4 regions of the Mesorhizobium sp. P3_A8 genome follow, and region 1 is predicted to be linked to each of the others. Evidence: predicted binding sites of a transcription regulator. Region 1 holds the regulator's gene; each other region holds the start of a gene.
The links. The regulator PhoB, encoded in region 1, activates phosphate uptake and scavenging genes when phosphate is short. The targets are predictions, from matches to a motif close to TGTCATNNANCTGTCAT.
Positions count from the first base shown of each region.

Region 2: a site for PhoB is predicted at 5,469-5,485, ahead of AC1DX4_RS01890 (DUF1045 domain-containing protein). Genes of this name have one in related genera too.
Region 3: a site for PhoB is predicted at 5,367-5,383, ahead of AC1DX4_RS11165 (PhoX family protein). Genes of this name have one in related genera too.
Region 4: a site for PhoB is predicted at 3,721-3,737, ahead of AC1DX4_RS05610 (LTA synthase family protein). Genes of this name have one in related genera too.

Region 1 covers NZ_JBFUGI010000013.1:36,383-43,957, reverse strand. The annotation lists gene AC1DX4_RS27005 (CHASE domain-containing protein) at 1-876, opposite strand, end outside; gene AC1DX4_RS27000 (ATP-binding cassette domain-containing protein) at 1,029-1,829, opposite strand; gene AC1DX4_RS26995 (sugar ABC transporter permease) at 1,843-3,174, opposite strand; gene xylF (D-xylose ABC transporter substrate-binding protein) at 3,320-4,360, opposite strand; gene AC1DX4_RS26985 (ROK family protein) at 4,632-5,876, shown strand; gene phoB (phosphate regulon transcriptional regulator PhoB) at 5,889-6,578, opposite strand; gene phoU (phosphate signaling complex protein PhoU) at 6,598-7,305, opposite strand; gene pstB (phosphate ABC transporter ATP-binding protein PstB) at 7,331-7,575, opposite strand, start outside.
Region 2 covers NZ_JBFUGI010000001.1:412,796-420,370, forward strand. The annotation lists gene AC1DX4_RS01865 (bifunctional 5-dehydro-2-deoxygluconokinase/5-dehydro-2-deoxyphosphogluconate aldolase) at 1-1,385, shown strand, start outside; gene iolD (3D-(3,5/4)-trihydroxycyclohexane-1,2-dione acylhydrolase (decyclizing)) at 1,418-3,268, shown strand; gene iolE (myo-inosose-2 dehydratase) at 3,376-4,293, shown strand; gene AC1DX4_RS01880 (hypothetical protein) at 4,337-4,555, shown strand; gene iolB (5-deoxy-glucuronate isomerase) at 4,560-5,372, shown strand; gene AC1DX4_RS01890 (DUF1045 domain-containing protein) at 5,525-6,232, shown strand; gene AC1DX4_RS01895 (alpha-D-ribose 1-methylphosphonate 5-triphosphate diphosphatase) at 6,284-7,423, shown strand; gene phnN (phosphonate metabolism protein/1,5-bisphosphokinase (PRPP-forming) PhnN) at 7,420-7,575, shown strand, end outside.
Region 3 covers NZ_JBFUGI010000004.1:103,836-111,410, forward strand. The annotation lists gene AC1DX4_RS11140 (purine-nucleoside phosphorylase) at 1-72, shown strand, start outside; gene AC1DX4_RS11145 (ribbon-helix-helix domain-containing protein) at 170-475, opposite strand; gene AC1DX4_RS11150 (VOC family protein) at 704-1,099, shown strand; gene AC1DX4_RS11155 (gluconate 2-dehydrogenase subunit 3 family protein) at 1,180-1,710, shown strand; gene AC1DX4_RS11160 (GMC family oxidoreductase) at 1,760-3,331, shown strand; gene AC1DX4_RS11165 (PhoX family protein) at 3,397-5,310, opposite strand; gene AC1DX4_RS11170 (hypothetical protein) at 5,445-5,852, opposite strand; gene urtA (urea ABC transporter substrate-binding protein) at 6,196-7,476, shown strand.
Region 4 covers NZ_JBFUGI010000002.1:296,143-303,717, reverse strand. The annotation lists gene AC1DX4_RS05615 (pilus assembly protein) at 111-1,748, shown strand; gene AC1DX4_RS05610 (LTA synthase family protein) at 1,754-3,682, opposite strand; gene fabD (ACP S-malonyltransferase) at 3,961-4,908, shown strand; gene fabG (3-oxoacyl-[acyl-carrier-protein] reductase) at 4,969-5,706, shown strand; gene AC1DX4_RS05595 (acyl carrier protein) at 5,906-6,142, shown strand; gene fabF (beta-ketoacyl-ACP synthase II) at 6,177-7,439, shown strand; gene AC1DX4_RS05585 (hypothetical protein) at 7,448-7,575, opposite strand, start outside.

The DNA of each region.
Region 1 (7,575 bases):
GGTCGGCCTGAACAACACCGTCCACGGGCGCCCGGCCACCGTGATCTTGCGGGTGACCAGCAACCGGTCGCCAAAGGATGAAGCCGGCGGCGTCTCCGACCGGAACAACAGGTCGTCGCTGTTCACCGCGCCGTCATAAATCTCGGTGTTGACCGGCAGCAGTGGCGCCCGGCTGAGTGCGATCTGGAACAGGTCGCGGGCCCGGAAGGCCGCGTAGAGAAAGCCCGCGGTCGAGGATCGCGATGCGTTGATGACCTCCGGCGCGGTTTCGACATTGAGCCGCACGAAGACCAGGAAGCCGGTGAAGGTCTGTGTCGCACCCGTGCCCTGGCCCAGTTGCACCAGCCCGCTCGCATGCTGCTGGTCATCGGCCATAGCCTTTTCGATCGCCACGCGCCGCACCGGTTCGCTGAACATGTCGTAGCCGATGCTGGACTGGTTGGACGGATCCAGCGGCTCGAAAAGCATGATGGGCGCGCGCCAGGGCTGCGTCGTGTCCGGATAGACCGGATGGCTGGCGCCGAAATCGTGGAGGATGTCGCGTTCGACCGCCGCTTCGTCACCCGTCTTGACGAGGCCGAGGAAGCCGATGCCGCGTAGGCCGGCGAAATTGTTGTCGACATCCAGCGCGTTGAAGAACGCCTTGAACTCGTTCTGGGAGATGTCGCCATTGCGGGCGTCGAACAGCGCCTGCGTCGACCGCAGCAGCGACAAATGCAGGTCGATACGGCTCTCGATCCTGTTGAGGGCGTCGTCGGCCGCCGCTTCGAACTTGATGCGGGAGGCTTCCTGCGTCGCGAAATAAGCGTACCCCGCCATGGTCATGCTGATCAGCGCAACGGCGATGAACGCGACAATCGGAAAGAGTTTCTTCAACGGATGATGCGGTCCATGGGGCAATACCGGACCTTTATGGGCAAGTCGCCGGGCCAACACAATGGCAAGGCCAAGCCATCGCGATCACTGGCATATCACGTGACCGGCAACCGGCCATGCCGATCAAACCCATACCGGACCGCCCGCAGGCCTCAGGCGGCGATCTTCAGCGCGCCCGGCCCGGGAATGGCACCCGGAGGACATTTGCCCAGGATGATCATGCCGAGCACCTCGTCCTGCGTCACATCGGTGGTGCGCGCGGTGCCGACGACCTGGCCGTTCTTCATCACGCAGACCCGGTCGGCCAGTTCGAACACATCGTGGATGTCGTGGCTGATCAGGAAGATGCCTATACCATCGGATTTGAGCTGCTTGACCAGTTCGCCGACCTGCGCCGTCTCCTGCGGGCCAAGGGCCGCCGTCGGCTCGTCCATGATCAGGATGCGGGCGTTGAACAGGATCGCGCGTGCGATCGCCACCGACTGCCGTTGGCCGCCAGACAGCTTGATCACCGGCTCCTTGAAGCGCTGGAAGCGCGGATTGAGCCGGCCCATCACCTTGCGCGCCTCGGCCTCCATCGCAACGTCGTCGAGCGTGCCCCATCCGGTCATCAGCTCGCGGCCGAGGAACAGATTGGCGGCGGCGTCGACATTATCGGCCAGCGCCAGCGTTTGGTAGATCGTCTCGATGCCGTATTTCTTGGCATCGCGCGGATTGGCGATCGAAGCCTCCTCGCCATTGACGAAGATCTGGCCGGCATCGCGCTTGTAGGCGCCGGACAGGATTTTGATCAGCGTCGACTTGCCGGCGCCGTTATGGCCAAGCAGCGCCACGACCTCGCCCGGGAAAAGATCGATCGAGGCGTCGTCGACGGCCCGGATGCCGCCAAAGGCGATCGAGATGTTGCGCATGTCGATCAGGGCGGTGGCTGCAGGAGCAGTCTTGTCAATCATGGCGATGCCTCCCCTAAACGCGCTTGCGGTAAACAGTGTCGAGCCACACGGCGATGACCAGCACTGCGCCGACGACGATGCTCTGCAGCGGCGAGTCGATGCCGAGCAGCACCATGCCCGACTGCAATGATTGCATCAAAAGCGCGCCCAGCATGGCGCCCATCACCGTGCCTGCGCCGCCGGCGAGTGACGTGCCGCCGATGACAGCGGCGGCGATGACCAGAAGCTCGTCCAGCGTGCCCAGCGCATTGGTCGACGCGTTGAGGCGGGCCGACGAGATCGCCGCGCTGATCGCGGCCAGCACACCCATAATCATGAACACCTTCATGGTCACCCAACGGGTGTTGATGCCGGCAAGTTCGGCCGCCTCCGGATTGCCGCCAATGGCAAAGACATAGCGGCCGAAACGCGTGCGCTTGGTGATGAAGGTCATGATAATGCCGACAGTCACCGCCATCAGCACCGGTATGGCAATGCCATGCGCGATGAACAGCCCGCCTGCGGGAATGGTAATGCCGTTCTGCTGGGCGTACTGGCGCACGATGCCGATCGGCCATGGATAGGAATTGGCGATCCAGACGGCGCCAAGGATGGCGGCGCAAGCAACCACGCCAAGCAAGGTCTCGGCCCAAACCGGGCGCAGCGGAAAGTTGAACCGCTTGCGCTGCGACCTGCCGTTGAGCAGCATGAAGGCGACCGCCACGCAGGCGACGACACCGACGATCCAGCTGGCGGTAGCGCCGATCGAGCCGCGTGGTCCGCCGCCCATCAGCTGGAAGGTTGTGTCGAGCGGCGCGACCGTGCGCCCGCTGGTGATCAGCCATGCCATGCCGCGCCAGACCAGCAGGCCGCCCAGCGTCACGATGAAGGCCGGAACCTCCATATAGGCGATGATAAAGCCCTGGAATGCGCCGATCAGGAGACCAAGCACCACACCGGCCGCCAGCGCGATGATCCAAAGCCACGGATTTCCAAGCTGGAAACCGATGACGCGAATGAGGAATTCGGCCTGCGCCACGCCCATGATCATGCCGATCACGCCTTCGACGGATCCGACCGAGAGGTCGATGTTGCGCATGACGATAACCAGCACCATGCCGGTCGCCATGATCGCGACCGACGAGGTCTGCACCGATAGGTTCCACAGATTGCGCGGTGTCAGGAAAAGCCCGCCCGACAGGATATGGATGCCGACCCAGATGACCAGCAGCGCCCCGACCATGCCGAGCATGCGCGTGTCGAGTTCGGTAGCCTTGAGGAACCGTCCAACGGCGCTGAGTTCGGATGCACGCGCCTTGTCCGCCGCGGTGCTGCCGACCGGTTGATTAGAGGTCGTGTCGGTCATGCTATCCTCCCACCGGTTTACCGTCTGGCGCGGATGCCGGAACATGGATGCTATTTGCTTTCCGCAGTCATTTGAAGCGGGAAGCCCCTTGAGAAACGCCGCGGCTTTTGGGCCGCGGCGTCGATATCGAACGGTATTACGCCGTTTAGTTGCAGGCCGCGACGCTGCCGGCGGCGACGCCCGCACAGACTTCGTCCTTCTTGATCCAGCCGGCGTCGATGACGACGTTTAGATTGTCCTTGGTGATGGCGACCGGGGTCAGGAACAGCGACTTGACGGTGTTGCCGCCAGGCGTCGTGAAGTCCTTGACGCCGGCGATGTCGGTCATCTTCTTGCCGTCGGCCAGCTGCGAGGCGATCTCGGCGGCGTTCTTGCCGAGCTCGCGCGCGTCTTTCCACACCGACACGGTCTGGGTGCCGAGCGCGATGCGGTTCAGCGCGGCATGATCGCCGTCCTGGCCCGACACCGGCACGGTGCCGGCCAAGCCTTGCGCCGTCAGCGCCGCGACGACGCCGCCGGCGGTGCCGTCATTGGCGGCGACCACGGCATCGACCTTGTTGTCGTTGGCCGTCAGGAACTGCTCCATGTTCTTCTGGGCGTTGGCGGGCAGCCAGCCGTCCGTATAGGCTTCGCCGACATTCTTGATCTTGCCGCTGTCGATGGCCGCCTTGAGCACTTCCATCGAGCCCGAGAACAGGAAGTCGGCGTTCGGATCGGCGCCCGAGCCCTTGATGAAGACATAATTGCCTTCCGGCTTGGCCTTGAACACCGCAGCCGCCTGCAAGCGGCCGACTTCCTTGTTGTCAAAGGTCAGGTAGAAGACGTCCTTGTTCTCGATCAGGCGGTCATAGCCGACGACCGGAATGCCTTCGTCCAGCGCCTTCTGCACGGCCGGGCCGATGGCCGAGGCATCCTGCGCCAGGATGATCAGCGAATTGGCGCCCTGCGAGATCAGGCTTTCGACATCGGTAAGCTGCTTGCCGGGATTGGACTGCGCATCGGCGGAGATGTACTTGTCGCCGGCGGCCTCGATCGCCTTCTTCATGGCGGCCTCGTCGGTCTTCCAGCGCTCTTCCTGGAAGTTGGACCAGGAAACGCCGATGACCTTGTCCTTCGCCTGCGCGACCGACACAAGCGTCAGCGACATGGCGACACCCGCCAGGATGGCGGCTGTGAATCTCTTCATGATATTCCTCCCTGCGCCGCGTATGGCGCGACCAAACTGGCCCTAAGGCCGGCACAGAGGCTCTATTTTTTCGAGCCTCGAAAAAACACTGATCCAACACCGGAACGCTGTCAACAACGATTCTGATGGATTTTGATGTCCTCATGAATTTTTTTCGAGCCTCGGAATAAATAAATGACAGGACGGGCCGCTTCTGCCAGTATTTGACCGTGTCGCCGGCAGCGTTCGAGGGGCTGGAGGAACCGCGGCGACCGGGAGGATGTGGGAAAACATGTCGGTCGGAATCCGCCACGACGATTTGCGCCGGCGCAACCGCGCGATGGTGATTGCGGCCGTGCGCCGGGCCGGTCGGCCCTCGCGCACCGAGATTGCCGCGACCACCGGCCTCAGCCACTCGACCATATCGGCGATTTCTTCCGACCTGATCGGCGAAGGCATACTGGCCGAAGGCAAGCCGAGCGAGGCCGGCGCACTCAAGCGCGGCCGGCCGCAGGTCGGCCTCGGCCTCAACCCGGAGGCTGCGGCTGTCATGACCGTGGTGCTGTCGCTGAATTTCCTCTCCGTCGCCGTCATCGACTATGCCGGCCAGGTGGTATCGGAAGAACAGCGCCGGCTGGACACGCTGACCATGTCGCGCGAGGCGCTGATCGGCGAATGCGTCGCCATTGTACGGCGCCGCCTCGAGGATCCCGATATCGACGTGCGCAGCGTCGCCCGCATCGCGCTGGCGATCCAGGGCATCACCGACACCGAGGCCCGGGCGATGCTGTGGTCGCCGATCACGCCGCAGACCGACATCGCCTTCGCCGACATCCTCGAGGCAGAGTTCGGCATCCCAGCCACCATGGAGAACGACTGCAACATGATGGCGGTGGCGCTGCGTTGGCGCGATCCCGAGCGCTACCGCGACGACTTCATCGCCATCCTTCTGTCGCACGGCATCGGCATGGGCCTGGTGCTGAAGGGCGAGCTGTTCACCGGTACCCATTCCTCGGGCGGCGAGTTCGGCCACATGATCCATCGGCCAGGCGGCGCGCTCTGCCGCTGCGGACGCCGCGGCTGCGTCGAGGCCTATGCCGGCAACTACGCCATCTGGCGCAACGCCAGGCAGCTCAGCGAGGACACCGAGCCGGTCGCCGATGTCAGCGACGCGCAGATGCGGGCACTGGCCGCGACGGCACGGGAACGCGACGGGCCCGAGCGCGAAGCCTACCGCAAGGCCGGTGAGGCGCTCGGCTACGCCCTCGGCAGCCTGTTCGCGCTGATCGACCCCGCACCCGTCGCGATGGTCGGCGTCAGCGCCGCCGCCTTCGACCTGATCGAGCCGGCATTGCGCGAGGCCATCGCCCAGACGGCCGGCGGCCAGCACTCGAAATCGATTTCCTTCGACACCGAACCGAACGAACTGCCGCTGATCCGCGAAGGCTGCGCCATGCGCGCCCTGACCTTCGTCGACCAGGAGATTTTCGCGCCGGGCGTGCAGGCGAGAGCTGGCACCGGCAAGAACGTTGCCTGAATCAGGTCCCGCTCAATCTTCCCTGATCGCGTAGCCCGCGCCACGAATGGTTCTGATGACATCGGGCATGCGGCCATTGTTGACCGCCTTGCGCAGGCGGCCGACATGCACGTCCACCGTACGCTCGTCGATATAGATCGTCTCGCCCCAGACATTGTCGAGCAACTGGCTGCGCGAGAAGACGCGGCCGGGATGGCGCATCATGAATTCGAGCAGGCGGAACTCGGTCGGCCCGAGCCGGATCTCGCTCTTCTTGCGATAGACCCGGTGCGATTCACGGTCGAGCACGATGTCGCCGACCTTGAGCACGCTGGACAGGACTTCCGGCTTGGCGCGGCGCAGCAGCGCCTTGACGCGAGCCATGAATTCCGGCGTCGAGAACGGCTTGACCAGATAGTCGTCGGCGCCGGTCGAGAGCCCACGGACGCGGTCGCTTTCTTCGCCCCGCGCGGTCAGCATGATGATCGGCAGCCGCTCGGTCTCGGGCCGCATCCGCAGGCGCCGGCAGAGTTCGATGCCGGACACCGCCGGCACCATCCAGTCGAGCACCAGAAGGTCGGGCACGTTCTCCTGCAAGCGGATCTCAGCCTCGTCGCCGCGCGGCACCACCTCCACCTGGTAGCCTTCGGATTCAAGATTGTAACGGAGCAGCACCCCCAGCGGCTCCTCATCCTCCACCACCATGATGCGTGGCGCGATCATTGATTGGTCACCTCTTGCGTCAGGCCGCGGGCGCCGACATCGCCGTCTCGTCCTGCTTGGGACGATTGGCGGGCAACTGCGTGCCGGTCAGGACATAGTAGGCGTTTTCGGCGATGTTGGTCACGTGGTCGCCGATGCGTTCGAGATTCTTGGCGCAGAACAGCAGATGGGTGCAAGCCGTGATGTTGCGCGGATCTTCCATCATGTAGGTCAGCAGTTCGCGGAAGACGGAGGTGTATTTGACGTCGATGCGTTCGTCGTCGGCGCGCAGCTTCGCCAGTGCGGCGGCATCGCGCGCCGCATACTCCTCGATCACGCCCTGCACCTGGATCAGCACCAGCTGCGCCATGGCGTCGATGGAATGCGACAGGTCGCGCGGCGTGGCGCTGAGACCAACGGTGCCGACACGCTTGGCGATGTTCTTGGCAAGATCGCCAATGCGTTCGAGATCGCCGGCCATGCGGATCGAGCCGACGACGTGGCGCAGATCGTCGGCCATCGGCTGGCGCTTGGCGATCAGCGTGATGGCGCGATCGTCGAGTTCGCGCTGGCGCGCATCCATGATGGCGTCGTCGGAGACCACGCGCTGTGCCAGTGCGTTGTCGGAATTCAGCAGCGCCTTGGTGGCGCCGCCGACCATCGAGCCAGCGAGATCGCCCATGTCGCTGATCAGCCTGCTGATCTGTCCGAGATCCTCGTCGAAGGCTGCGACTGTGTGTTCGGCCATGATCCTGGTCCTCGTATGCGTGCGATCAGCCGAAGCGGCCGGTGATGTAGTCTTGCGTGCGCTTCTCGCGAGGCGACGTGAAGATCTTCTCGGTTTTGTCGAACTCGACCAGCTCGCCCAGATACATGAAAGCGGTCTGCTTCGAGACGCGCGCCGCCTGCTGCATGTTGTGGGTGACGATGACGATCGTGTAGTCGGCCTGCAGTTCGTCGATCAGCTCCTCGATCTTGGCGGTCGACAGCGGGTCGAGCGCCGAGGCTGGCTCGTCGA
Region 2 (7,575 bases), on a different contig from region 1:
TCGCCGGCCATGCCGAAGGCTTCGAGCGCTATGTCAAATCGGACCGGGTCTCGGCCCAGCTGAAGACGGTTCTGCCCGATTGCGATCTCATCGTCGGCACCGAGGAAGAGATCATGATCGCCTCGGGCGCCGACGACTGCCTGAGCGCGCTGAAGACGATCCGCGCGCTGTCCTCGGCCACCATCGTCTTGAAGCGCGGCGCCATGGGTTGCATCGTCTATGACGGACCGATCAGCGACGATCTCGAAGACGGCGTCGTCGGCAAGGGTTTCCCGATCGAGATCTACAATGTGCTGGGTGCCGGTGACGCCTTCATGTCCGGCTTCCTGCGCGGCTGGCTGGGTGGCGAAGACCATGCGACGGCGGCGACCTGGGCCAATGCCTGCGGCGCCTTCGCCGTGTCGCGGTTGCTCTGCGCGCCGGAATATCCAACCTTCGAGGAGCTGCAGTTCTTCCTCAAGAACGGCAGCAAGCATCTCGCCTTGCGCAAGGACGAGGCGATCAACCACATCCATTGGGCGACGACGCGCCGGCGCGACATTCCCTCGCTGATGGCGCTCGCCTGCGACCATCGCATACAGCTCGAGGACGTGGCGGCGAAGGCCGGCGCCGATCCGGCGCGCATCCGCGATTTCAAGGTGCTGACCGTCAAGGCAGCGGCCAAAGTTGCCGCCGGCCGGGACGGCTACGGTATGCTGCTTGACGAGAAGCATGGCCGCGAGGCGATGTTCGAATTCGCCCGCCATTCCTTCGCCTGGCTTGGGCGCCCGGTCGAACTGCCGGGCTCGCGGCCACTGCGTTTCGAGTTCTCGCAGGATATCGGCTCGCAGCTCACCGAATGGCCAGTCGATCACTGCATCAAATGCCTGTGCTTCTACCATCCCGACGATCCGGCGGCGCTGAAGGAAGAACAGCAGCAGAAACTGCGCGCGCTGTTCGAGGCGGCGCGGAAAGTCGGCCGGGAACTGCTCGTCGAGATCATCGCCGGCAAGCACGGCAAGCTTGACGACACGACCATTCCGCGCGCGCTGGAGGAACTCTATGCGCTCGGCATCAAGCCGGACTGGTGGAAACTCGAACCGCAGGCCTCGGCCGGCGCCTGGGCCAAGATCGAAGCGGTGATCCTGAAGCATGATCCCTGGTGCCGTGGCGTCGTGCTGCTTGGCCTGGAGGCGCCGCAGGACGAGCTGGAAGCGGCTTTTGCCGCCACCGCCAAGGCGCCGATCGTCAAGGGTTTTGCCGTCGGCCGCACCATTTTCGTTCACGCCGCCGAGGAGTGGCTGGCCGGCAGGATGTCGGATGACGAGGCTGTCGCCGACATGGCCTCGCGCTTCGAACAGTTGACCGAGGCGTGGCTTGCCGCGCGAGGCCGTAAAGCAGCATAAAGGCGCGGCATAAGACTGCGGAGGAAACCACCATGAGCAAGACAATCCGCCTGACGATGGCGCAGGCGCTGACCCGCTTTCTGTCCCGCCAGATGACCGAGATGCACGGCACAAAAGTGCCGATCTTCGGCGGTGTCTGGGCGATCTTCGGCCATGGCAACGTCGCCGGCATCGGCGAGGCGCTCTACCAGGTGCGCGATGAGCTGCCGACGTTCCGCGCCCACAATGAACAGGCGATGGCGCATGCGGCGATTGCCTATGCCAAGGCCAATTTCCGCCGCCGCTTCATGGCGGCGACCTCTTCGATCGGCCCCGGCGCGCTAAACATGGTGACGGCGGCAGCGCTCGCGCATGTCAACCGGCTGCCTGTGCTGTTTCTGCCCGGCGATGTCTTCGCCAACCGCATCCCCGACCCGGTGCTGCAGCAGGCCGAGGATTTTTCCGACGGCACGGCGACGGTCAACGACTGCTTCCGTCCGGTGTCGCGCTATTTCGACCGCATCACCCGGCCGGAACAGATCATACCGGCGCTCAGCCGTGCGATGGCTGTGCTGACCGATCCGGCCGAGTGCGGGCCGGTGACGCTGTCGCTTTGCCAGGATGTGCAGGCCGAGGCCTATGACTATCCCGAGAGCTTCTTCGCCGAACGTGTCTGGCACCAGCGCCGGCCGCGCCCGGACCGCCACGAGCTTGCGGCGGCAGTCTCGGCGCTGAAGGGCGCGAAGAAGCCGCTGGTGATCGCCGGCGGCGGCGTGCTCTATTCGCAGGCCTCCGATGAGCTGGCCAAATTCGTGCAAGGCGCCGGCATTCCGGTCTGCGAAACGCAAGGCGGCAAATCCTCGCTGCCGGATGGTCATCCGCTCAACATGGCGGCGGTCGGCGTCACCGGCACATCCGCTGCCAACCGGCTGGCGGAAGAGGCCGATGTCGTGCTTGCTATCGGCACGCGCCTGCAGGATTTCACCACCGGCTCGTGGGCGCTGTTCAAGAATTCCGGCAAGACCATCATTGGCTTGAACGTGCAGCCTTTCGATGCCGGCAAGCACCGCGCGCTGCCGCTGGTCGCCGATGCGGCCGAGGGGCTGACCGAACTGGGTACAGCGCTGGGGAGTTGGAAAGCACCGGCGACTTGGACCGACAATGCGACCAAGGGCAAGAAGGAATGGCAGGCCGATGCGGCCAAGGTGACGGCGTCGACCAACGCGGCCTTCCCGTCCGACGCGCAGGTGATCGGCGCCGTGCAGCGCGCCATGGGATCCGGCGTGACGCTGCTGCATGCCGCCGGCGGCTTGCCTGGAGAGTTGCACAAGCTTTGGCAGGCCGGCGCGCCCGGCTCCTATCATGCCGAATACGGCTTCTCGACCATGGGCTACGAGATTGCCGGCGGGCTCGGCACCAAGATGGCGAAGCCCGGCGAAGAAGTCGTCGTCATGATCGGCGACGGCTCCTATCTGATGCTGAATTCCGAGATCGCCACCTCGGTGATGCTCGGCTTGAAGCTGACCATCGTGCTGCTCGACAACCGCGGCTATGGCTGCATCAACCGGCTGCAGATGGCGACCGGCGGCGCCAACTTCAACAATCTCTTGAAGGACTCGCGCCACGAGATCCTACCCGATATCGACTTTGCCGCGCATGCGGCGAGCATGGGCGCAATCGCCGAGAAGGTGCCGTCGATCGCCGGTCTCGAAAACGCACTGCAGAAGGCCAAAAAGAACGACCGCACCACCGTTCTGGTCATCGACACCGATCCGCTGGTCTCCACCGATGCCGGTGGCCATTGGTGGGATGTGGCGGTGCCGGAAGTGTCGGCACGTCCGCAGGTGAACGCGGCCCGCAAGGCCTATGACGAGAAGCGGCAGATGCAGACCATCGGCGATTGATGCTAGCTCCCTTCTCCCCGTCCCTATACGGGGAGAAGGTGCCGGCAGGCGGATGAGGGGCGGCGCCAGCGGCCAAAGAATGAACTGTTCTAATCTGGAGTGACGACTTGAAAGCCAAACTGGGCATGTCCCCCATTGCATGGTGGAACGACGATCTTGCCGAACTCAGCGATGACGTGTCGCTGGAGGAGTGTTTGCGCCAGTCGCGTTCGGCGGGCTTCACCGGCATGGAGATGGGCCGGCGTTTTCCCAACGATCCCGCTGTCATGCTGCCGATCCTGAAGGCAGCCGATGTGACGCTTTGCGGCGGCTGGTTTTCCGGCACGCTGGTCGATGAGGAGATGGGCAAGAACAAGGATCGCATCCAGCCGATGATCGACCTGTTCAAGGCGGTCAACGCGCCTTGCATCGTCTATGGCGAGGTCGGCCGCTCGATCCAAGGCGACCGCTCGAAGCCGCTCGCCACCAAGCCGAAACTGTCTGGCGATGAGATGAAAGCCTATGCAAGGCGTCTGACCGAGTTCGGCGAATGGTGCGCCGAACAAGGCATGCCGCTGTCCTACCACCATCACATGGCGGCGGTGGTCGAGACCGAGCCGGAGCTCGATGCCTTCATGCGCCATTCCGGCGAAGGCATTCCGCTGCTGCTCGATGCCGGGCATCTGGCCTTTGCCGGCGGCGATGTGCTGCGCGCCATCGACAACCACCACAAGCGCATCAGCCATGTCCATGTGAAGGATGTACGGATGGGCGTGATTGACGGGCTCGACCGTACGAAACAGTCCTTCCTCGACGCCGTGGCGCTCGGCGCCTTCACCGTGCCAGGCGACGGCTCGCTGGATTTCGGCGCCATCGTGCAACGCTTCGCCGACCATGGCTATGAGGGCTGGTTTGTGGTCGAGGCCGAGCAGGACCCGAAGAAGAACCCGCCGCTCAAGATGGCGCAGGTTGGCCACAAGGAGCTGATGCGGGTGATGACATCAGCCGGCTACACAGTGGAAACCCAGGGTTTCCCGAATGCCTGACGCGACGGGTTCACGGCGAAGCAGGTTGCTGTAGATTGGCCCGATGAAAGATTACGAGCACCCCTTCTTCCGCCCGCTATGGCGGCGTGTCGCCGTCGTCGCGGTCTGCGTCATCTGGTCGATCATCGAATTCGCCACCGGCACGCCGTTCTGGGGCGTCATCGCGCTCGGCTTTGCCGGTTATGCCGTCTGGCAGTTTTTCTATCTCTACAAGCCGGCCGATGAGAACAAGGCGACGGCCGAGGCCGAACCGAAGGAGTAACCCGATGTCGAAGCTGCTGGTGAAGGCCGATAAGGGCCATGGCCGCGTTGCCCATGTGACGCCGAAAAGCGCTGGGTGGACCTATGTCGGTTTCGACCTGCATCGGCTGAAGCCCGGCGAGAGCGCCTCAGGCAAAACCGACGATCGCGAAATCTGCCTGGTGTTCGTCACCGGCAAGGGCACGGCGAAAGCCGGCGGCAAGGATCTCGGCCTGCTCGGCGAGCGCATGTCGCCCTTCGAAGGCAAGCCGTGGTCGATCTATGTTCCCGCGGGATCGGACTGGTCGGTGACGGCCGATACGGATCTCGAACTCGCGGTCTGCTCGGCGCCTGGCCTCGGCGGCGAGTTGCCGGTCCGGGTGATCAGACCCGACGATCTCGGCCAGGAGGTGCGCGGCAAGGGCACCAACACGCGCTACGTCACCAACATCCTGCCGGAAGGCAAGCCGGCGGACTCGCTGCTGGTGGTCGAGGTCATCACGCCCGGCGGACATACGTCGAGCTATCCGCCGCACAAGCATGACCAGGACAATCTGCCCGCCGAATCCTATCTCGAAGAGACCTACTATCATCGCCTCAACCCGCCGCAGGGTTTTGCCTTCCAGCGCGTCTACACCGACGCCGACCAGGATGGCCATCGCGCGCTCGACGAAGCGATGGCGATCGAGGACGGCGATGTGGTGCTGGTGCCCAAGGGCTATCACCCCTGCGCAGCCTGCCATGGCTACGACCTCTATTATCTCAACGTCATGGCCGGGCCGAAGCGGACGTGGAAATTCCACAATGCGCCCGAGCACGAATGGTTGATGAAGGCCTGATCAGTCGGAGATTCCGGCTGAACTTGTTGGTCCAGCTCGGAAAAATCGTCGGCTAAGGACCCGTGGGGTCGATTTGCCTTCGAAAACCCTTCAAAGCTTCGTCAATCCGTCATGGAAATCACCTATGGCAGCGAGACTGACGAGGACTTTCGATGCGCTACGCCATCTATTTCACCCCGAGGCAGGACGAGCCGCTGGCGCGGATCGCCGCCAACTGGCTGGGCCGCGATCCGTTCGGCGCCGCGACAAGGCCGGTTGAGGCCGTGGCCGATCTGGCGGCGGCGGAAGTGGCGTTCCACACCGCTTCGGCACGCCGCTATGGTTTTCACGCGACGCTGAAAGCTCCCTTCCTCCTGGCTGCCGACGAGACCGAGACCTCGCTGCGCGCGGGGCTCGACCATTTTGCCGAAGCAACGCCCGTGGTGACGATCCCGCGTCTCGTCGTCAGCCAGATCGACAGCTTCTTCGCGCTCGTGCCGGAAGGACCGCTGCCTTCTCTCAACCGCTTCGCTGACGATGTGGTGCGCGACTTCGACCGTTTTCGCGCACCGCTGACCGAGGCCGAGATCGAACGGCGCAGCCCGGATTCGCTGAAGCCGGCCGAGTTCCGCAATCTCTGCCAGTGGGGCTACCCCTACGTCTTCGAGACTTTTCGTTTCCACATGACGCTGTCGGGCCGGGCGGGGCCACAGGAAAGCCCCCGTTTGCGCGCAGCAATCGACAGCCTGTTCGCGGAGGTTCTGCGGCAGCCGGTGCTGGTCGACACCCTGACCCTGTTTGTCGAACCCGAACCCGGCGCGCCGTTCATGGTACTTTCCCAGCACGCGCTGGGACGTCGCCCGGCCAGAAAAATCGCCTGAATAACCCCAGCCGGAATAGCTCCGACCAAGAAGAACCAAGGACTGCCTGAAATGACCGCCGAGACCGTTCTTTCCAACGCCCGCATCGTGCTTGCCGACGAGATCGTCGAGGGGTCGCTGGTGCTGCGCGACGGCTTTATCGCCGGCATCGATGCGGGTTCTGGCCGGACCGGCGAGGATATGGGCGGCGACTATGTCATTCCCGGGCTGGTCGAACTGCACACCGACCATCTCGAGGGCCACTACGCTCCACGGCCGAAGGTGCGCTGGAACCCGATCGCCGCAGTGCTTGCCCATGACGCGCAGGTGGCAACCGCCGGCATCACCACCGTGCTCGACGCCTTGCGCGTCGGAATGGACGAGGACGCCGACCTGACATCGGACGATATCCGCAAGCTGGCCGACGCGATCGAAGACAGCGTCGCGCAGGACCGGTTGCGAGCCGACCATTTTATTCATCTGCGCTGCGAGGTTTCGGCGCCGGACTGCCTCAAGGCCTTTGCCAATTTCGACGGCGACGAGAGGGTCAAGCTGGCATCGCTGATGGACCACGCGCCGGGCCAGCGCCAGTTCGTCAATCTCGAAACCTATGCCTACTACTATCAGCGCAAGCTGAAGCTGACTGACCGCGACTTCAAGCTGTTCTGCGAGAAGCGGATGGGCGAATCGGCGCGCAATTCGGCGCCAAACCGGGCGGTGATCGCCGCCGCCTGCCATGAGCGCGGCATCGTGCTCGCCAGCCATGACGACGCGACCGTTGGCCATGTCGGGGAGGCGATAGAGCAAGGTGTGCGCGTTGCCGAGTTCCCGACGACGGAGGAAGCCGCACGGGCCTCGAAAGAGGCCGGGCTCGGCGTGCTGATGGGGGCGCCGAACGTCATGCGCGGCGCCTCGCATTCAGGCAATGTCTCGGCGCGCACGCTGGCCAGCGACGGCCTGCTCGACATCCTGTCGTCCGACTACATTCCCTTCAGCCTGATCCAGTCGGCCTTCTTCCTCGGTGATATGGTCGAAGGTATTTCGCTGCCGCAAGCGGTCGCCATGGTGTCGAAGAACCCGGCCGAGGCCATTGGCCTCAACGACCGCGGCATCATCGAGCAGGGCCGCAGGGCCGATCTGGTGCGCGTGCGCGTCGACGACCATTTGCCGGTGGTGCGCACCGTCTGGCGGCAGGGGCGCCGCGTCGCATGATGGTGTCAGCCTTGATCGAGCGTGAATTGTCCGCTGAAACCTTTCCGATCCGCCATGGCGTCTTTGTCGCCGTCGTCGGCCCAAGCGGCGCCGGCAAGGACACGGTGATCGGCTACGCCCGCGCGCTCTTCACTGACGAGACCCGGCTGGAG
Region 3 (7,575 bases), on a different contig from region 1:
TATTCCGAACGCCAGGCGCTTTTCACCGATATGAGCCGGCTGGCGTTCGAAATCGCCGTGGAAGCGCGCTAGAGCATTTCACCGTTTCACGGAAACGGCGAATTGCTCTAACTCTTAGTTTTGACGCAATTCCGGACGCAAAACCGCTCACACTTTTGCTGGAATTGCTCTAGGCGGCTTCCTGCTTCAACGCCATCCGCTCGTCCAAGTCAGGCCGATGGCCGCGCAGATAGAGTGCGCAGGTGGTGCGTAGCATGGACGCGAAGTTAGGTATTTCGCCATTGATCTCGATGGCTTCGTCGTAAAGCTTCGAGATGAATTTGGGCGTCGTCAGGTTCTGGCTTTCAGCGATTTCGTCGAGCAAGGCCCAGAACGTCGCCTCAAGCTGGATGCTGGTCGAATGGCCATCGATACGAATCGACCGGTTGATCTGGCGATAGCCTTCCGGATCCTGTGCGGCAAACACTCTGCACATCGTTACCTCCCATTTTTGTTGGTCTTGGGCGTCGACGGAGCCATCGGCGCCTTTTGATCACTGCCTGCGATTTCATTTTCGACCGGACGGCCGACAACGGCAATCGGACTTTCGTCCTTAATGCATGTACCCGTTTTTCGATCCTATGCGTGGTAATCGGCTGCCACCACCTTATCTCGACCGGCGCGCATAATCACCTTCGAAAGCACGAACGCTGCGGAGTCTGATTTGGCGAAGGCGATCCACACCATGATCCGGGTTCTCGAGGAGGCCCGGTCCATCGATTTCTACAACAAGGCCTTCGGTCTCGACGTTGCCCAACGGCTGGATTTCGAGACCTTCACGCTGATCTACCTCAGCAATGCCGATACGCCTTTCGAAGTCGAGCTGACCGTCAACAAGGGCCGGCAGGAGCCTTATGCGCTTGGCGACGGCTACGGCCACCTCGCGGTCTCGGTTGCCGATCTCGACGGCGAACACGACCGCCTCGGCGCGCTTGGCCTCAACCCGAAGAAGATCGTCGAGTTCAACCGCGACGGTTCGCTGATCGCCCGCTTTTTCTTCATCGAGGACCCCGACGGCTACAAGATCGAGGTTCTGCAGCGTGGAGGGCGCTTCCAATAGGACACATCGCAGCCGCACCGAAAGGTGCGGTGCCAGCAACGGCACTCCTAGGGGTGCAAATAGCAAGCAGGGAGGAACAAATGGTCACGATCTATGACGGGAAGCCTGGACTTTCACGTCGGGAACTTCTCAAGCGCGGCAGCATCGGCGCGTTGCTCGTCATTTCCGGCAGCGCCGTCATCAGTCCCGAACAGGCCTGGGGGCTGGAAACCTCGGCGTTGAAGCCGGAGACGATGGCGACACTGATCCAGGTGGCGCGCGATATCTATCCGCACGACCAGGTGCCGGACAAATACTATGCCGTCGCGGTCAAGGGCCATGACGAGACGGCCGCCAAGGATCCTGCCCACAAGGAGCTGATCGAGAAGGGCATTGCCGAACTCGACAAGAAGGCCGGCAAGGGCGGCTATCGCGGGCTCGGCTGGGAAGAGCAGCGTGTGGCGCTGCTCACCGAGATAGAAAAGACGCCCTTCTTCCAGACGGTTCGCGGCGGCCTGGTGGTTAGCCTCTACAATCAGCAGGAGGTGTGGCCGATCTTCGGCTACGAGGGCGAGTCCTACTCCAAGGGCGGCTATATCGCGCGCGGTTTCAGCGACATCGAGTGGCTCTGAGCCTCGATCGTTCCAGTAACCCGCAAACAGGAATTCATGGGAGGAAACCATGGCAGCTACATTTGATCTGAAAAACGATGGCGTGGTCGTCATCATCGGCTCGGGCGCCGGCGGCGGCACGCTCGGCAATGAACTCGCCCAGAAGGGCATCGACGTCGTCATCCTCGAGGCGGGCGCCCGCCACGAATATGAGGACTTCATCAACGACGAGTGGGGTTCGTTCGCCCAGCTTGCCTGGACGGACAAGCGCACGACGTCCGGCGACTGGCGCGTGGCGAAGGATTTCCCCAACCTGCCGGCCTGGATCGTCAAATCGGTCGGCGGCTCGACCACGCACTGGGCCGGCGCCTCACTGCGTTTCCAGGAGCATGAGTTCAAGACGGCGTCGACCTATGGCAAAGTGGAAGGCGCGAACCTGCTCGACTGGCCGATCACGCTGGCCGAGATGGAGCCGTACTACGCCAAGGCGGAAGCCAAAATGGGCGTCACCGGCACCAATGACTGGCCGCGCCTGCCGGGCAACAACAATTTCAAGGTGCTGAAGGCCGGGGCCGACAAACTTGGCTACAAGGAATGCCACACCGGCAACATGGCGATCAACTCGGTCGAGCGCGACGATCGCAACTCCTGCCAGCAGACCGGCTTCTGCTTCCAGGGCTGCAAATGGGGCGCCAAATGGTCGACGCTCTACACCGAAATCCCGAAGGGCGAAGCGACAGGCCATCTCGAAGTCCGGCCGAACGCCATGGTGATCAAGATCAACCACGATGCCAGCGGCAAGGTGACCGGCGTCGTCTACGCCGACAAGGACGGCAAGCTGCAGGAGCAGAAGGCTCGCATCGTCGCGGTTGCCGGCAATTCGATCGAGAGCCCGCGCCTGCTGCTCAATTCGCAATCGGCCAAATTCCCGCACGGGCTTGCCAATTCGTCGGGGCAAGTGGGCAAGAACTACATGCGGCACACCACCGGTTCGGTCTATGCCATCTTCGACAAGCCTGTGCACATGTATCGCGGCACCACCATGGCCGGCATCATCCGCGACGAGGCGCGCCATGATCCATCGCGCGGCTTTGTCGGCGGCTACGAGTTCGAGACGCTGTCGCTCGGCCTGCCGTTCATGGCGGCCTTCCTCAACCCGGGCGGCTGGGGACGCTCCTTCACCACGGCGCTCGACCACTACGACCATATGGCCGGCCTGTGGATCGTCGGCGAGGACATGCCCCGCGAGGAGAACCGCATCACATTGCACAAGGACGAAAAGGACGCACACGGCATGCCGATCGCCGACGTGCATTTCGACGACCATCCCAACGACACGGCGATGCGCGACCATGCCTACAAGCAGGCCACCGCACTTTACGATGCGGTCGGCGCCACCCGCACATTCCCGACGCCACCCTATCCCTCGACCCACAATCTCGGCACCAACCGGATGAGCGAGAAGGCGCAGGACGGCGTCGTCAACAAGCATGGCCAGACGCACGACATCAAGAACCTGTTCGTGTCGGATGGCAGCCAGTTCACGACAGGCGCTGCCGAAAACCCGACCCTGACCATCGTCTCGCTGGCGATCCGCCAGGCCGACTACATCGCCGCCCAAATGTCGGCGAAAACCATCTGACCTCCCCGACTGCCTGCTGGCGCGGAACCTGACACGGTTCCGCGCCTTTTTTTGTCTGCTGGACGCTACGCACCGACCGGCTGGCCGTCCTTGCGGCGGATGGCGACGACCGATGGCCGTGGCGGCTGGCCGTCCTTGAAATCCGGCCACAGCGACTGTGCCTTGTCGAGCGTTTCGGCATCCTCGGACGGGTGCTGGACCGAAAGGAACAGCGTCGTGCCATCCGGGGTGAAGCAGGGGCCGGTCGCTTCCGCACCATGCGGGCAGGTGAACAGCAGCTTTGGCAGGCCGCGCGCCGGGCCTTCCGTGTCAACGCCATAGACACCGTCCGGCAGGTCGAAATCATTGGCGCCATCGGTTGCCACCCACAGCCGCCCGGCCGGGTCGAAGGTGATGTTGTCGGGGCAGACGAACCAGCCATTTTCCGACGTATCGGGATGGAAGGTGGCGCCGATCTTGGCATCTTTGGGATTGCCGCAGAGCACGAACAGGTCCCAGGCATATTTGTCTGATGTGTGATCGGCCTCGGTGCCGCGGCCGCCAGGCGGGATCAGCTCGACGATGTGGCCCCAGAGGTTTTCGGGCCGCGTGTTGGCCGGATTGACCTTGGATTCGTCGCGCTTCTTGTTCTTGGTCATGACGGCGTAGACGCGGCCGGTGACCGGATTGGTCTCGATGTCCTCCGGCCTGTCCATCGGGGTCGCGCCCAGCGCGTCGGCGGCAAGGCGCGTCTTCAGCAGCACTTCGGCCTGGTCGGCAAAGCCGTTCTCTACGGTGAGCTTGCCCTGGCCGTGAACCAACGGCAGCCAGGTCATCGAGCCATCGGCATCGTAACGAGCGACCGAGAGCACGCCATCGTCCAGAAGGCCGCTGCTGGAAGCCGGGTTCGCCTTGTCGTAGGCCTTGTTGGAGACGTAGCGGTACATGTATTCGAAATAGTCGTCGTCACCCATGTAGACGACGATGCGGCCGTCCTTGTTGAGGACGACGGTAGAGGCCTCGTGCGACATGCGGCCAAGGGCGGTGCGCTTCAGCGGCTTGGATTGGGGATCATAAGGGTCGATCTCGACCACCCAGTCGAAGCGGTTCGGCTCGTTCGGTTCCTTGTCGATGTTGAAGCGGTCATGGAAACGGCCACGGCCATAAATGTCGGAGCCGTCGAAGCCGTAGCGCTCGAGAATGTCCGCGGTCGGCGCCTTTTTCGGGTCGCCGCCGAACAGGTCGGAAACGCCTTCCTCGCAGGTCAGCACTGTGCCCCATGGGGTGAAGCCGCCGCTGCAATTGTAGCTGGTACCGAGCACTTTTGTGCCGGTCGCGTCAGTGGATGTCTTGAGCAGCGCATGGCCGGCCACCGGTCCGGAAACCGTCATTTCGGTGTTGGCGGTGATGCGGCGGTTGAGCGGGCTGTCCTCGACGGTTTGCCACTTGCCGTCCTTGAACATGATTTCGACGATCGAGTGACCCATCGCCGCCAGGCCGAGATCGACCTGTTCCTTGTTCATCGTCTTGCCGGCGTTGTCCTCGGTCATGCCGGGAAACATCACATTGGGCGAGATGTATTCGTTGTTGACGCAAAGCAGGCCGTGGTCGGAGTTTATCGAACCCTTGGGCAGCGGCAGGAAGGCGATGTAATCGCAGTTATAGCCGAAGCGCTTTTCCTGTTCTGCGGCGGCGACCTTGTTGCCGTCGAAATCCGCCAGGCCGGCGACAAGCGGATCGCCCCAGCGTGCGACAATCGTTGTTTCATAACCTTCCGCGGCGGCGTGGGTCTTGTCATAGACGCGCTTCAGTTCGGGAAAACCGAGTGTGGAAAGCGCTGCCGCGGCGTGTGTTTCGCCGGCAAACAGCGAGCCGACAAAGCTGCCACCGGCGATCAGGGTGCCGGAAGCGAGGCTGCCTTTCAGGAGGGCCCGGCGCGAGACGCGCTCGGCAATGATTTCGCGGATGACAGGGGAGGATGAAGACGGGAAGTCGGCCATGTGTCTGCCTCTCGATGTGGATGGGTGACGGCGCACCGCTGCCCTATCCAGCTTCGGCAACATTCAGATGACATCAGACCGGCGGACACGGCTTGCGGGCCGCACGGAGGCGGCGCCGTTGCCAGAGGAAAGGCTTACTGACTGCCTTCCTTGGTGCAGGTCGAGGCGGTGAAGGCGCCGTCGGGCTGCTTCATGATGATGTCGAAGGAGGGCGGGCTCTGGCCATCCAGCGTTGCCTGGGTCATCGACAGCGCGTTGCCGCCGGTGGTGTAGCCACCGAGCGGTCCCAGCCAGGAGATCACGCCGTTTGCGTCCATCTGGTAATTATAGCCCTGTTGGACGGTGCCGAAGGTTACAGGGCCTGTGTAGACATTTCCCTTGATGGTGATGTCGCCGAGGTTGATGAACATGCCGAGCAGGTAGACTTCGCAGTGATAGGTGCCATCGGGCATCTTGCCGTCACTGAAGTCGGCCCGTGCTGCCCCGGTCGCTGTCGCCAGAAACACGATGCCGATCAAAATGCGTGAAATCAGGGATGCCATGACGTTGCTCGGTTGAGGAGCGAGCTTGCCCTATTTTTGCGCCGCGCCGCAACATCCGCTAATTGCGATCTGACTGCCGAGTTCAAAATATAGGCACATACTCAATTTGGGCGAAAATTAGGCAAATTCCTTTGTGCGCTGCGCAAATTTCCCTCAACCAATTGTTAACCGGCTTTCCTGCATTTATCCAAACTAATATAACAACCATTTGAGAACGTTAGGATATTTTCTTTTTCTAACGTCGTCCCAGCAGTTGGCATGGGGGTTGCATTGAACTGTTTCGGTGCAATCAACCAGCTTGGGAGTCTTCGGTATGAGGGGTAGTTTCTCTACAATAACAAAAATGTTTTCGGCAAGCGTGGTCGCCGCCGGCCTGCTGATGTCCGTACCAGCCAAAGCGGCTGAGGACACGATCAAGGTCGGCATTCTGCATTCGCTGTCGGGGACCATGGCGATTTCGGAGACGACGCTGAAGGACGCCATGCTGATGCTCATCGAGCAACAGAACGCCAAGGGCGGTCTGCTCGGCAAGAAACTCGAAGCCGTCGTCGTCGATCCGGCTTCCAACTGGCCGCTGTTTGCCGAAAAGGCACGCGAGTTGATTTCGAAGGACAAGGTCGCGGCCGTGTTCGGCTGCTGGACCTCGGTGTCGCGCAAATCGGTGCTGCCGGTGTTCTCCGAACTCGACAACATCCTGTTCTATCCCGTCCAGTATGAAGGCGAGGAAAGTGAGCGCAACGTGTTCTACACGGGTGCGGCTCCGAACCAGCAGGCCATTCCGGCCGTCGACTATCTGATGAGCAAGGACGGCGGCTCGGTGAAGCGTTGGGTGCTGGAAGGCACCGACTACGTCTATCCGCGCACCACCAACAAGATCCTCGAAGCCTATCTGAAGTCCAAGGGCGTCGCGGCCGAAGACATCATGACCAACTATACGCCGTTCGGCTTCTCCGATTGGCAGACGGAAGTTTCGGCGATCAAGAAGTTCGGTTCGGCCGGAAAGAAGACCGCCGTCGTCTCGACCGTCAACGGCGACGCCAACGTCCCATTCTACAAGGAACTCGGCAACCAGGGCATCAAAGCCGAGGACATCCCGGTCATGGCATTCTCGGTCGGTGAGGAAGAACTTGCCGGTCTCGACACCAAGCCGCTGGTCGGCCATCTCGCCGCCTGGAACTATTTCGAGAGCGTCAACACGCCTGAGAACAAGAAGTTTATCGCCGACTGGCACAAGTTCATCAAGAACAACAAGCGCACCACCAACGACCCGATGGAAGCCCACTATATCGGCTTCAACATGTGGGTGAAGGCGGTTGAAAAGGCCGGCACCACCGATCCGGACAAGGTCATCGATGCCATGATCGGCGTTTCGGTGCCGAACCTGACCGGCGGCTATTCGACGATGATGCCGAACCACCACATCACCAAGCCTGTCCTGATCGGCGAAATCCAGGCCAATGGCCAGTTCGAAACGGTTTCGAAGACACCTGGCCTGGTGATGGGCGACGAATGGTCCGACTACCTGCCGGATTCCAAGGACTTGATCTCGGATTGGCGCGCGCCGCTCAGCTGCGGCAACTTCAACGTCAAAACCGGCAAGTGCGGCGGCAAGGGCACGAACTGATCCTCCCCGGACTGGACTTCAGGTCCATGTCCATGACCGCGTGCGTCCGGACGGTTTCCTCCACTGTCCGGACGCCCAGTTCAACCATCAAGGGTCGCC
Region 4 (7,575 bases), on a different contig from region 1:
TCAGGTTGTGCAGGGTTGCGCCCTCGCCGTCAACGGTCGATTCATCATGGAAGGCGCAAATGCCCGGGCAACCCGCGCAGATCAGGCGGCGAGCATTTCCGGGGGTAAGGATGCTTCTCAACAGATTCTGGCGCTCGAAGAGCGGCAATTTCGCGCTTCTGATGGGGCTCGGGCTGCCGGCCATCCTGTCGGCCGTGGCCTTCGCGGTCGACGTGTCCACCATCATGCGAGCCAAGAGCAACCTGCAGAATGCGCTCGACTCCGCAAATCTTGCCTCCTCGCATCTCGGCGATCTCGACATCACCCGCCCCGACGCATTCAACCGCTATTTTCAGGCCAACATCGCCGGGCATGGCGAACTCGCCAACGCGCAGGCGACGCTGACCGTCGACAAGGGCGTCAACTACATCAAGACGAAAGCTGTCGCCTCTGCGGACGTCAATTTGAACTTCGCCTTCCTGTTCGGCCAGAACAAACACATCGTCGTCGATGCCTCGGCCGTCGAATCGAACAATCAGCTCGAAGTCGTGCTGGTGCTGGACAATACCGGCTCGATGGCCGGCGCCCGCATGACGGCATTGAGGACGGCGACGAAGTCACTGCTGGACACGCTCGAGGCGACAAAATCGCCGACGCGCCAGGTGCGTGCCTCGCTGGTTCCCTTCGTCACGGCGGTCAATGTCGATGGCGACGGGTTCGACCCGTCCTGGATCGACATGGACGGCAAATCATCGACCAACGGCATCAATTTCCCCGTCATCAATGGCAAGCGGCCGAACCATATGGCGCTGTTCAAGCAACTGGGGCTGAAGGGCGGATGGAAAGATACGGGATGGAAAGGCTGCGTCGAGGCTCGCCCCGGCACCTACAACATCTCTGATACGCCGCCGGATCCGAACAAACCCGACACGCTGTTCGTGCCTTACTTCGCTCCCGACGATCCAGAGCCCGCCACCAAGCCGTCAGGCTCCTACGGCAACTCGGCCACCGGCTACAACAATTCGTACCTCGACGACACCATCGACAAGGTCAAGCTCGCCGAGCCGGGCGTCAACATACTGGGTATCGACCTCAGCGGCCTGCTTGGCAGCGTGGTCAACGCACTGTTGGGTGCCGACCTGGAAAAGGTCGCCAAATATGTCGCGTCGACGAACAAGATCGTCACCGAGACCGGCAGCGCGATCACGGTTGGCCCCAACCGCTCCTGCCCGACCCCCGTCGTTCCCCTGACCGACGATTTCGACAAATTGCGCAAGGCGGCGAGCCAGATGACGGAGTGGAACGGTTCCGGCACCAATGTCTCCGAGGGACTGTCGTGGGGCATGCGGGTGCTGTCACCCGGCGCGCCCTATACAGACGGGGTGCCATTCAAGACGCCGGGCGTCAGCAAGATCGTCATGCTGCTTACCGATGGCGAGAATGTCGTCTATGGCGCCAGCAATCAGCCGACCAAGTCCGACTATACGTCCTATGGTTATCTGGCGGGTGGCCGCTTCGGGTCGGACAACCAGACAACGGCGGCACGCAATGTCGACGGCTGGACCAAGAGCGTGTGCACGCAGTTGAAGAACGAGGGCGTGCAGATCTACACAATGGTGCTGCAGTCCGACACCGCCGCCAACCGCACGCTCTACAGCGCCTGCGCTTCCGACCCGAGCGGCTATTATGCCGTCAACGATCCGGCAAAACTGCCGAACGTTTTCCAGCAAATCGCCAACAAATTCTCGAAGCTGCAATTGACGAATTGAACCCGTCAACTCGTATGGGCGACGACCTTGTCGACCGTCTCGGGGAAGAAGTCCGGCGCCGCACCGCGCTTGCCGAACATCATGTCGTACTGGATCAGCCGGAAATTGTTGATCGTCGGGTCGATCTCCTTTTGCCGTGACCAATCGGGTGTCGCCTCGCCAGCCGGGGTCAGCAGCAGGTTGCGGTCGACAACGCGGTAGTGCTCCCGCACCTCGCCTAGGAAGCCTGTGTAGTAGGGGTGGGTGATGCCCGCGGCGGTGAGGATATGATAGGGTAGGAAGGCCGGGCTCACCGCGCCCAGATTCTCGACCGGACCGGAGCGGTTCGACCAGATGATCAGCGGTGTCTGGTGATGTTCAAGCGCGGCTTCCGGCGTCGGCTCCTTGCGAGGCGCGACATTGTCCTTGAGGAAACCAGTCTCGACATAGACCGGCCCCAGCGGCGGCAGATGGTCGCCGAAAAACGCGATCACGGTGGGGCGGGAGCGCTTCTTGGCCCATTCGATCAGCCGTTCAAGGCCGCGGTCCGCATCGGCTGAACCCTCTGCATAGCTCAACAGCGAGTCGCGCGCCCATTGGCTGATCGGCGCCTGCACTGCGTGGGTCGGGTTGTAGTAGCGGTTCGGTTCATAGGGACCATGGTTCTGCAGGCTGACCGCGAAGAAGAACACCGGGTCGTCGCTGGCATCGGCTTCGCGGATGATCTCGTCCGTCATCGCCGCATCCGATGCCAGCGGTCCGCGCTTTTCCATCGGCGGCAGCGTCTCTTCCGACTTGAAATCGTTGAAGCCGAAATCGGCATAGACCGCGCCGCGGTTCCAGAACCAGTTGGTGCCGGGATGGATGGCGCGCGCCCGGTAGCCCTCGCTCTTCAGGAAGGTCGCCATCGAAGGCGTCGGCGTGCGCACATATTGCTGGTAGGGAATGCTGCCGGCCGGCAGGAAGGCGTTGGAAAAACCGGTCAGCGCCTCGAATTCGATGTTTGCGGTCATGCCGCCAAATTCAGGCGAGAACATCGAACCGGAACGCAACGCCCGCACGGTGGGAATGGGGTCCGGCGTGATGGTGACGCCGGGCAGCTTGGTCGGATCCCAGAAGGATTCGCTCATGACGACGATGATGTCGGGTTTTTCATCGGGCACCGAGGCCGCCACCTGCGGCCGTTCGATCGCCGCGATCGCCTTGTCGGAATAGCCCGGCGGTGCCGAGACATGCGCCATCGGCACGTTGAGCGCGAAGGCCAGCGCAAAGCCGTTCGAGGCGTAGTTTTCCTTCTGATCCCACATGATCGGGATGATCTGCAGCCGATCCCTTGTCCACGAGAAGGTGGCATAGTCCATGATCGAGACGAAGAAGGCGAGCAGCGGCACGGCCAGCGTCAGCCGGGCAAGGCGGCCCTTGCGGCTGAGTGCGGGAACCTTGCGGCGCCACAGCCGCCAGCCATAGACGAGCAGCGACAGGCCGGCGACGATGCCGACGACCATGGCGAGCGCGGTCATCGGCCGGTCACGCACCAGGAGCGGCAGCAGGGCGAAGATCTGGCGGGCATAGAGGAAATCGGTCGGATAGAGTGGATCGCCGAGATAATGCGACTTCTGGTGGCCGACAAAAGCCAGCGACAGTGTCAAGGGCGCGACGATCATCAGGCTCTGATGGCTGCGGCCGAGCACCGCGTCGAGGCCGATCAGGATTAGCGCGAACACGACGATGGTCGTCCAGCCCGGCTTGAGCGGCTGCAGGAAGAAAGAGATCGTCCCGGCAAAGTCGCCGCGCACGATCAATTCGATGGCAAACACCAGGATGGTTGAGATCGCCAGGCTGATCAATCCATAACGGACGACCGGCCATCTCCGGCCCGGCAGATAGCCGGTAGACGGATCGTCTTCCAGGAACTGAGGCGCGGCTTTACCTGCGCGTTTCGAACTCTTTGCCACTTTAACTTCCCACCCAGCGACAACCCAAGTCACTCGATTGTCATATAATTGTCACGCAAAGCTAGCGCCTGTGGCGGAAATAAGAAGAGCCAGCAAACGATTCGTGAGCGGTTTTCATCATGAGTGATCGCCAAAAAGCCCTTTCGGAACAGGCACTCGGTGTAGGGTTGCGACTTAGGGCCGGGCTGAACCGGGCTTGACTTGGCGGCCTGCCTTGCGCCACAGGCAGGAAAAACGCGTGTTATCAAGCAAGCAAACCAGTCTTGGAGAGCCCTCGCATGGCCATTGCATTCACCTTTCCGGGACAAGGCAGCCAGGCTGTCGGCATGGGCAAGGATCTCGCCGATGCCTTTCCCGAGGCGCGCAGGGTCTTCCAGGAAGTCGACGACGCGCTTGGTGAAAACCTGTCGAAGCTGATCTGGGAAGGTCCGGAAGAGACCTTGACCCTGACGGCCAATGCGCAGCCGGCGCTGATGGCTGTGTCACTGGCGGCGATCAGGGCGCTGGAAGCGCGCGGTTTCTCGCTGAAGGACAAGGTCGCCTACGTCGCCGGCCATTCGCTGGGCGAATATTCGGCCCTTGCCGCCGCGGGTTTTGTTTCCGTTGCCGATGCCGCCCGGCTGCTGCGCATTCGCGGTAATGCCATGCAGGCGGCGGTGCCGGCCGGCGAGGGCGCCATGGCGGCGATCATCGGGCTGGAGCAGGCAGATGTCGAAGCCGCTTGCACCGAGGCCGCGCAAGGGTCCGGCAAGGTTTGCCAGATCGCCAACGACAATGGCGGCGGCCAGCTGGTGATTTCCGGCGCCAAGGCCGCGGTCGAACTGGCGGCGAAACTGTGCACCGAAAAGGGCGCCAAGCGGGCGCTGATGCTGCAGGTCTCGGCGCCCTTCCATTCGGCGCTGATGGCGCCGGCGGCCAATGTCATGCGCGACGCGCTCGCCGGGGTAGCAAAGCATGCGCCGGCGGTGCCCGTGCTGTCCAACGTCACCGTGACCCCGACCAGCGATCCCGACGAGATCGCGCCGCGCCTGGTCGAGCAAATAACCGGCCGTGTGCGCTGGCGCGAAACGGTGGAATGGTTCGGCACCAACGGCGTTGCTACGCTTTACGAGATCGGCGCCGGCAAGGTGCTGTCGGGCCTGGCACGACGTATCAACCGCGACATCGCTACCGCGTCGGTCGGCACATCGGCCGATGTTGAGGCCGCGCTGGCCGCACTTTCATAATCCACTGGCGATTTGACCCCTTCCGTGTGAAGGCTGTTCTCTCAGATCAGGAGACAAAAAATGTTCGAACTGACCGGCCGCAAGGCGCTCGTCACCGGCGCATCGGGAGGCATCGGCGAGGCGATTGCCCGCGTGCTGCATGCGCAAGGCGCCATTGTCGGCCTGCACGGCACCCGCATCGAGAAACTGGAGATCTTGGCAGGCGAACTCGGCGACCGGGTCAAATTGTTCTCGGCCAATCTGTCGAACCGCGACGAGGTCAAGGCGCTCGGCCAGAAGGCGGAGGCCGAGCTCGAAGGCGTCGATATCCTGGTCAACAATGCCGGCATCACCAAGGACGGATTGTTCGTGCGTATGTCGGACGCCGATTGGGACTCAGTGCTCGAAGTCAATCTGACCGCCGTTTTCCGGCTGACCCGCGAACTCACCCATCCGATGATGCGCCGCCGCCATGGCCGCATCATCAACATCACCTCGGTGGTTGGCGTGACCGGCAATCCCGGCCAGACCAATTACTGCGCCTCCAAGGCCGGCATGATCGGCTTTTCCAAATCGCTGGCGCAGGAGATCGCCACCCGCAACATCACCGTCAATTGCGTCGCCCCGGGCTTCATCGAATCGGCCATGACCGACAAGCTCAACGACAAGCAGAAAGAGGCGATCATGGCGGCGATACCGACACGCCGCATGGGCACGACTGTTGAAGTGGCCTCCGCGGTCGCCTACCTCGCCTCCAACGAAGCCGCCTACGTCACCGGCCAGACCATCCATGTCAACGGCGGCATGGCTATGATCTGACGGATACGGCGGGGCTGTGAAAAGAGACCATTTCGCCTTGGACCTCAGCCATTTTTCGTGTAATGCGGCCCGCAACCCGGCGGTTCGGGCAAAAACCGGTCCGTGGCCGTTGCGTTTCCGGCAGGACCATCTTTCAGCTTGATTAGCGGCATTCTGCCCGCTAACGAAGACAGACAAACAAAAGACGAGGATGCCCCAAATGAGTGACACCGCAGAGCGCGTCAAGAAGATCGTCATCGAGCACCTTGGCGTCGATGCCGACAAAGTGACGGAGCAGGCGAGCTTCATCGATGATCTGGGCGCTGACAGCCTCGACACGGTCGAACTCGTCATGGCGTTCGAAGAAGAATTCGGCGTCGAGATTCCCGACGACGCAGCCGAGACCATCCTGACGGTCGGCGATGCGGTGAAGTACATCGACAAGGCTTCGGCCTGACGCTTTCCGCAGTCATCACCGGGGAGGACCTGCGATGAGGCGTGTCGTCGTCACGGGCCTAGGGTTGTTGTCGCCGTTCGGCATGGGCTTCGAGCACAGCTGGAAGGAACTTCTGACCGGCCGCAGCGCCGCCAAGCGCATCACCGAGTTCGAGGTGGAAGATCTTGCTTGCAAGATCGCCCACGTCGTTCCGCGTGGTGACGGCAGCAATGCCACCTTCAATCCCGAGGCCGTGCTCGAGCCGAAGGAATTGCGCAAGATCGGCGACTTCATCCTGTACGGGATTGCCGCCGCCGATGAGGCGCTGAAGGATTCCGGCTGGGAACCCAAGACCCACGAAGAGCAATGCGCCACCGGCGTGCTCATCGGTTCGGGCATTGGCGGCATCGAAGGCATCGCCGAGAACGCGATGATCCTCAAGGAGCGCGGCCCGCGCCGCATCAGCCCCTTCTTCATTCCGGGCCAGATCATCAATCTCGTCTCCGGCCAGGTTTCGATCCGGCACGGGCTGAAAGGCCCGAACCATGCCGTTGTCACGGCCTGTTCGACCGGCGCGCACGCCATTGGCGATGCTGCCCGGCTGATCATGTGGGGCGATGCCGACGTTATGGTCGCCGGCGGCGCCGAGGCGCCGGTGACGCGGCTGTCGATCGCCGGCTTCGCCGCCTGTCGGGCGCTGTCGACCGATCGTAATGACACGCCACAAACGGCGTCGCGTCCCTATGACCGTGACCGCGACGGCTTCGTCATGGGCGAGGGCGCCGGTGTCGTGGTACTGGAAGAGCTCGAGCACGCCAAGGCGCGCGGCGCGAAGATCTACGCCGAGGTGACCGGCTACGGTCTCACCGGCGATGCCCATCATATCACGGCTCCGGCGGAAGACGGCGACGGGGCTTTCCGGTGCATGACCGCAGCGTTGAACCGGGCCAAGCTGACGCCTGCAGATATCGACTACATCAACGCGCACGGCACCTCGACCATGGCCGACACGATCGAACTCGGCGCTGTCGAGCGCCTGGTCGGCAATGCGGCGTCGAAGATTTCGATGTCGTCGACCAAGTCGTCGATCGGCCATCTCCTGGGCGCGGCGGGTGCCGCCGAAGCGATCTTTTCGATCCTCGCTATCAGAGACAATGTCGCGCCGGCGACCATCAACCTCGACAACCCGGAGCGCGAAACCGCGATCGACCTGGTGCCGAACAAGCCTCGCTCCCGCCAGATCGACGTGGCGTTGTCCAATTCCTTCGGTTTTGGCGGCACCAACGCTTCGCTGGTGTTCCAGCGCTATAATGGCTGATCGTCCGGCTACCGGGCGATGCTTCGGTCTGCCGTCAATTTTGCCATATTCGCCCCTACTCTGCCGCAGGGGATTCGTTGGGCGATCAAACGGTAGGGCAAAATGAACACAAATCCGTCGGGCAACGGAGAATTCG